3 regions of the Mesorhizobium sp. f-mel genome follow, and region 1 is predicted to be linked to each of the others. Evidence: predicted binding sites of a transcription regulator. Region 1 holds the regulator's gene; each other region holds the start of a gene.
The links. The regulator LexA, encoded in region 1, represses DNA repair genes until DNA is damaged. The targets are predictions, from matches to a motif close to TGTTCNNNNTGTGTTCNG.
Positions count from the first base shown of each region.

Region 2: a site for LexA is predicted at 1,080-1,097, ahead of ACWUKX_RS25250 (single-stranded DNA-binding protein). Genes of this name have one in related genera too.
Region 3: a site for LexA is predicted at 964-981, ahead of ACWUKX_RS14310 (ATP-dependent helicase). Genes of this name have one in related genera too.

Region 1 covers NZ_JBSPTO010000022.1:73,767-76,028, reverse strand. The annotation lists gene ACWUKX_RS23050 (molybdopterin molybdotransferase MoeA) at 1-321, shown strand, start outside; gene lexA (transcriptional repressor LexA) at 426-1,163, shown strand; gene ACWUKX_RS23040 (ComEC/Rec2 family competence protein) at 1,157-2,262, opposite strand, start outside.
Region 2 covers NZ_JBSPTO010000027.1:80,178-82,439, forward strand. The annotation lists gene ACWUKX_RS25235 (ATP-dependent Clp protease proteolytic subunit) at 1-154, opposite strand, end outside; gene ACWUKX_RS25240 (SRPBCC family protein) at 176-652, opposite strand; gene ACWUKX_RS25245 (ArsR/SmtB family transcription factor) at 649-963, opposite strand; gene ACWUKX_RS25250 (single-stranded DNA-binding protein) at 1,198-1,716, shown strand; gene ACWUKX_RS25255 (OsmC family protein) at 1,851-2,262, shown strand, end outside.
Region 3 covers NZ_JBSPTO010000009.1:117,491-119,752, reverse strand. The annotation lists gene ACWUKX_RS14320 (hypothetical protein) at 388-573, opposite strand; gene ACWUKX_RS14315 (hypothetical protein) at 724-894, shown strand; gene ACWUKX_RS14310 (ATP-dependent helicase) at 996-2,262, shown strand, end outside.

The DNA of each region.
Region 1 (2,262 bases):
CTGCCTGGCAATCCGGTGGCGAGCCTGGTCTGCACGCAGCTCTTTCTGAAGCCGCTGCTTGCGCGGCTCGGCGGCCGCGCCTTCCGGCAGGACATGCGTCAGGCGCGGCTCGGCGCCGCCATGCCGGCCAACGATCTCAGGCAGGACTATGTACGCGCGGTGGTGAAGGAAGAAGCCGGCACGCCACTGGCGACCCCGTTCGGCGTCCAGGATTCCTCGATGCTCAAAATGCTGGCCGACGCCAACGGGCTGATCGTGCGCGAGCCATTCGCTCCCCCAGCCGCGACGGGCGCCGCGTGCAGCGTGCTGATGCTACGCTGAACAAAACGTCAACACATTCATTAAACTTTAAACGGTTGCGGAACACAACTGGAACAGATAGTGTTTGTTCTGGGTTTGTTTTTCTGATTCTGTTGGGGGTCGCGATGCTGACACGCAAACAACATGAACTGCTGATGTTCATCCACGAGCGGCTGAAGGAAAGCGGCATTCCGCCCTCGTTCGACGAGATGAAGGAAGCGCTCGACCTCGCCTCGAAGTCGGGGATCCATCGGCTGATCACGGCGCTGGAGGAGCGCGGTTTCATTCGCCGCCTGCCCAACCGGGCCCGCGCGCTGGAGGTGCTGCGCCTGCCCGATTCGATCGCGCCCGGCCTCAATTCGGCTCGCAAATTCTCGCCAAGCGTCATTCAGGGCAGCCTTGGGCAGGGCAGCCTCGGACGACAGATCAAACCGGCGCCTTCGCGCCTGCCCGCGGCCGGCAATGACGACGACGTCGTTGCCACCATCTCCATACCGGTGATGGGCCGCATCGCTGCGGGTGTGCCGATCGAGGCCATCCAGCACCAGACGCATTCGATCTCGGTACCACCGGACATGATCACCGGCGGCACGCACTACGCGCTGGAGGTCAAGGGTGATTCGATGATCGAGGCCGGCATTTTCGATGGCGACACGGTCATCATCCGCAACGCCGACACCGCCCAGCCTGGCGAGATCATCGTCGCCTTGGTCGACGAGGAGGAAGCGACGCTGAAGCGGTTCCGCCGCAAGGGCGCCTCGATCGCACTGGAAGCCGCCAATCCGGCCTATGAGACGCGCATCTTCGGGCCGGACCGGGTCAAGGTGCAAGGCAAGCTCGTCGGACTGATCCGGCGTTACTGAGCGGCAGGCTTCTTGGGTTTCTCGGCCCTGCGGTATGGCGGCAAGCCCCTCGCCTCGCGCGAAAATCTCCGCTGCTCGTGCCAAGGCCTATATGGCTGTCTGACGGCAAAACGGATTTCTGCGCGCGTCGTCGCTGATAGCGGATCGAAGAAGACGGCGGCACTGCCCATGCGAGCGAGCTGCCGTTTGGTGACGACGAGAACCAGCGGATTGCGGCAGGGATTATAATAGGCTGTGGCATCGTCGATGACGATCAAATCCGCAAAGGCACAGGCTGGCCGTGCGGTTTTGCGGTCGTCGGCGAGTGCGATGATCGCGCCGGACGGGTGCCGGGCGAGGCACAGGCCGGCAGTGCAGTAGAAGGGCGCTCCAGGCGGCAGGTCGGCCGGGTCGGCGATGTCGAACCGCACGTCTCCTTTTTCGAATGTCTCCGGCTCGACAATGGTCGCTGAAACCAGCGCATGTTTCCAGTTGTCGGTGGTGAATTCGTTCGAACGCACCCGGTTGACGGCAAGTTCGCCGCCGCCGATCGGCAGCGCCACCAGATGCGCATCTTCCGAAATCAGCACATCGGGGGCGCGCGTGTCGGAAATCGTCAGCAGGCCGGCGAGCGCAAAGGGAAGTGCCGCAAGCCGCAACCATGTCGTCGCCATCGTAGCGATGACCAGGGCGACCGTCACCAGCAGAACCGACTGCAACGAGATCAGCCCGACTGCATCGACCGGCGACCGCTCGGAAATCCATCCCGATATTGCGATCATGGCCGTCAGTCCCTTGCCCATCATGTAGAGGAAAGGTCCGTCGAAGCCGAAAGGCATTGCCAGAGCGCTGAGGACGGCCAGAAACATGACGACCGTGACGATTGGCATGACCGCCAGATTGGCGAACAGGCTAAGCGGCGATACGCGCTGGAAGTGCCAGATGGCGAAGAGCGCGGTGGCGCTGCCGGCAATGATGGAGGTCATTGCGATGGTACCAGTCCCAGCGGCGAGTTTTCGCGTGACGAAGGCGACCGGCGACCGTCGCTGTGGCGGCGCCGTGGCCCTGTCGGCACGATAGTCGGACCAGCCGGCATAGGCGCCCACGAGAGCAGCAGTCG
Region 2 (2,262 bases), on a different contig from region 1:
GCTGGGCACAGACCAGCGCCGACACGCCATCGTCGATCGGACCGTTGATGAAGACGATGCGCTCGCGCAGCAGCCGCGAAAAAATGTCGAAGGCGCGTTCGCCGCGGCTCGACTGCTCGATCACCATCGGCACCAGGTTGGCAAAACCGCTCATCGCTTTTCTCCGTTGTGCCGCTCAGGCCGCGCGCAGGAAAAGGCGAGGCGTGTTTGCGGCAATGGTCTGTTTGGGGCTGTGTGCGTTGAGCGAAAGCCGGCAAACGGCGCCCACCATCGCAACCGCAGACGTAGCGACCCGCGCGAATCCATCGTGGACGATGCGCAGATGCGTACCGCCCGACGCGGTGCGGCCGAGCGTGAAGGTGACGATACTGTCGAGCGGATCAGCTGCATTGCCAGGCGCCGGCCGCTCCCGCCAGGAATAGCGCAGCAGGCGTTCGGGCTCAGCGTCGAGGATTTCGCACTCGATCGGTGCACCCGCCTTAGCAAAGGCAAAGCGACTGCCGATCTCGGGTTTGATGTCGTTCGGCATCATCCAGGCCGCGAGCAGGTCCGGCACCGTCAGCGCCCGCCATACTTTTTCCGGCGGGTCTGGAAGCTCGCACTCGAACTCGATCGAATCTGCCGCCATGTCTGAATGCTGTTTTGCCGTCATTGGTCCATATCCTTCAAAACCGCCTTGAGCCTTTCGATGCGCTCGGGCCAGAACGCACGGTACCGCTCGATCCAGCTGAGCAGAGGGTCAAGCCCTTGCGGATCGGCGCGATAATAGGCGTTGCGGCCGGCTCGCCGCTCGACCACCAGGCCGGCGCCGCGCAGCACCGCGAGATGCTGCGACACGGCCGGTTGCGACACGGTCATGCCGCTGCGCAGTTCCGACACGGTCTTCTCGCCGGCGGCGAGCCGTTCGTAGACGGCGCGGCGCGTCGGGTCGGAAAGCGCTCGAAAAATCTCTGCTTCGATCATGATTGAAGCATAAGTCTGCACTTATTGGTTTGGCAAGCAGTCTTTTCGCGCCCATATGGAATGCACGGCGGACCCATCGATTGCTGACATTCCTTGACAGTAGGAATTGACTGGGATAGAACGAAAAGAGAACAAAAACCTTGTGGGAAAAGGCAGCCACGGCAGGCGGGGATTGTCCGCAGTCTATAAGGTGAGCGGCAGAAATTTTGTTTCGGATGAGCGCGGAGAAGTATCATGGCGGGTAGCGTCAACAAGGTCATTCTGGTGGGCAATCTCGGGGCGGACCCGGAAATCCGCCGTTTGAATTCGGGTGAGCCGGTCGTCAACATCCGCGTCGCCACGTCGGAAAGCTGGCGCGACAAGACTTCCGGTGAGCGCAAGGAAAAGACCGAGTGGCACAATGTCGTCATCTTCAACGACCAGCTCGCCAAGGTCGCCGAGCAGTATCTGAAGAAGGGCGCGAAGGTTTATGTCGAGGGCCAGTTGCAGACGCGCAAATGGCAGGACCAGACCGGCAATGATCGCTACACGACTGAGATCGTGCTGCAGAAATTCCGTGGCGAGCTGCAGATGCTCGACGCGCGCGGGCAAGGCGAGGGCGGTCAGGTCGGCAGCTATGCCGGTGGCGGCAGCAGCCGCGGTTCCGATTTCGGGCAGTCCGGCCCGGGCGAGAGTTTCAATCGCGGTGGCGGCAACAAGGGCGGTGGTGGCGGCGGTTCGTCGCGCGAACTCGACGACGAAATTCCGTTCTGATTTCTTGGGGCGGACGTCCCTTACGCGGGCGAAAAACGCCAGCTACTTGAGGCCACGAATTGGCGTCCCGAAAATCTGTCTTGGATTTCGGGACGTTCTGCATTTAAGCGGTGCGCAGTGAAAGGACGTATTAGGTGAAAGCACGGGTCAAATGGGTCGAGGAGCGCACCTTTGTCGGCGAGTCCGGCAGCGGCCACAAGGTGGTGCTGGGGACTGCGTTCGGGCCGGAAGGCAGGACGCCGGGGCCGAGCCCGATGGAGCTTGTGCTGCTCGGCACCGGCGGCTGCTCAGCCTATGATGTCGTCCACATCCTCGAAAAGGGCCGCGAGGCGGTCGAAGACTGCGTGGTCGAACTCGACGCCGATCGGGCGGAGAAGGAGCCGCGGGTGTTCACCCGCATCCATATGCGTTTCATCGTCAAGGGTCGCGCGCTTTCGCGCGACAAGGTGAAACGGGCGATCGACCTGTCGATCGAAAAATACTGCTCGGCGACCGCGATGATGGCCAAGACGGCGATCATCACTCACGATTTTGAAGTCATCGACA
Region 3 (2,262 bases), on a different contig from region 1:
TTTGCACGGGACGTCAGCGCTTCGCAAGAGCTTGAGCGCCGGTTGGCCGCATAAGGCATGAAAATGGCCGGCGGCGGCAGATTGCCTGATGCCGCGGGAGGAAAGATCCGATCGCCGGCCTCACCGGATCAGAGAGCCAGCCCTGGGTTGGGCCGGAACCTGCTGCGACGGCGCGGCGCCTTGCGAGCATCGGCTTCTCGCATCTGAAAATGGCAGTTTTGTCACATTTGTCAGTTAATTGACTGTCCAACGCGGTCGTCTTCCGCGATCGCCCCATGACGCAACAGCAAGACTCAGCTATCTCTAGGTATGCGGCGGACCTGATACCCGCCTGGCCGGCGTCATCGCTCCCTCCCAAGCGGCGCCGGCCACTTTTTCTGCGTTCCATCACTGCGCCGGCGGCGTGCCGGGTTGATCATCGCCTGACGTCGACTTGGGTGCAGGGTCGACCTGCGGGTTTTGATCGGCGCCGGGGGCCTTTGTCGGTGGGATGTTGTTATCGCAAGCCGCGACAGCCAGCGCTGCCGCCAAAACGAGCCAGGTCGGGGCCAGCAAAATTGAGAGCTTGTTCATCGCAACCTCCTGTCATCGGGCAAACGAGACGGTGCCGATTTGGTTGCACGCTCAGGCAGAGCTCGGGGCGTTCGGAAAGCGGGGAACAAAACGAGAGAGCGAGGAACAAAACGCGGGCTCTTCGGTTGGTCCACACCAATGGAGAAAATCATGATCCGTCTGCTCATGGCCGGTGCCGCCGTCTACGTGGCCTACCGTATAGTCAGGGAAATCATTGACGAGGTGCCCGATGACTTCGATCCGCTATTGCTGCCGCCTCCCGATGACGACAAGTCGTTGCGGCGGCAGTCGGCGGCAATGGGCGTAGAGCCCGAGCGCTAAGTCCAGTTCATCGGCTGGTGCGCCAGTAGAAACGGACGCATCGATCGCAACTTTTCCGTCGAAACCGTTGCGAACAAAGCGGAAACGATGCTTGATGGGCAATGAACCTCGCTGCCCGTGATTCGACCTTCCGGCCTGACTATCTCGCGAAGCTGAATGCCGAGCAGTGCCTTGCCGTCGAGCATGGCGACGGCAAGGTCGCCGGGCCGCTACTGGTGATCGCCGGAGCCGGCTCCGGCAAGACCAGCACGCTGGCGCATCGCGTCGCGCATCTGATCGTCAGGGGCGCTGACCCCAGGCGCATCCTTTTGATGACGTTTTCGCGTCGTGCCGCATCGGAAATGGCCAAGCGGGTCGAACGCATCGCCGGCGAGGTGCTCGGCCGAGACGCTTCCATCATCACCGATGCGCTGAGCTGGGCCGGCACGTTTCACGGCATCGGCGCCAGGCTGCTGCGCGATTATGCGCCGGAGATCGGCCTCGATCCGGCCTTCACCATCCATGACCGCGAGGATTCGGCCGACTTGATGAACCTCGCCCGGCACGCACTCGGCTTCTCCAAAACCGAAGGCCGTTTTCCGACCAAGGGCACGTGCCTGGCGATCTATTCGCGTGCCGTCAACGCGCAGGCGCCGCTCGGCGAGATTCTCGGTTCGGTGTTTCCCTGGTGCGCGGGTTGGGCAGAACAGCTTAAGACGCTGTTCGCCCGATATGTCGAGACCAAGCAGGAGCAGAACGTGCTCGATTACGACGACCTGCTGCTCTACTGGGCGCAGATGGCCGGCGAGCCGGAGATATCAGCGCATCTGGGCGGGCGCTTCGACCATGTGCTGGTCGACGAATACCAGGACACCAACCGGCTGCAGGCCTCGATCCTCACGGCGCTCAAGCCGGACGGCTCCGGGCTGACGGTGGTCGGTGACGATGCGCAGTCGATCTATTCGTTTCGAGCGGCGGAAGTGCGCAACATCCTCGACTTCCCCAAACAGTTCGCGCAGCCGGCCGAGATCGTCATGCTTGAGCGCAACTACCGCTCGACCGAGACCATCCTGGCCGCCGCCAATGCGGTGATCGGCGAGGCCTCGGAGCGCTTTACCAAGAACCTCTGGTCGGAGCGCAAATCGGCGGAAAAGCCGAGGCTGGTCAGCGTTCGCGACGAAGCCGAGCAGGCGAGTTACGTCTGCCAGGCTATCCTGACCGAGCGTGAGGCCGGCACGGTGCTGAAAGCGCAGGCCGTGCTGTTTCGCGCCTCGCACCACAGCGGGCCGCTGGAGATCGAGCTGACGCGCCGCAACATCCCGTTCGTCAAGTTCGGCGGGCTGAAATTCCTCGACGCCGCCCATGTCAAGGACGTGCTGGCGGTGCTGC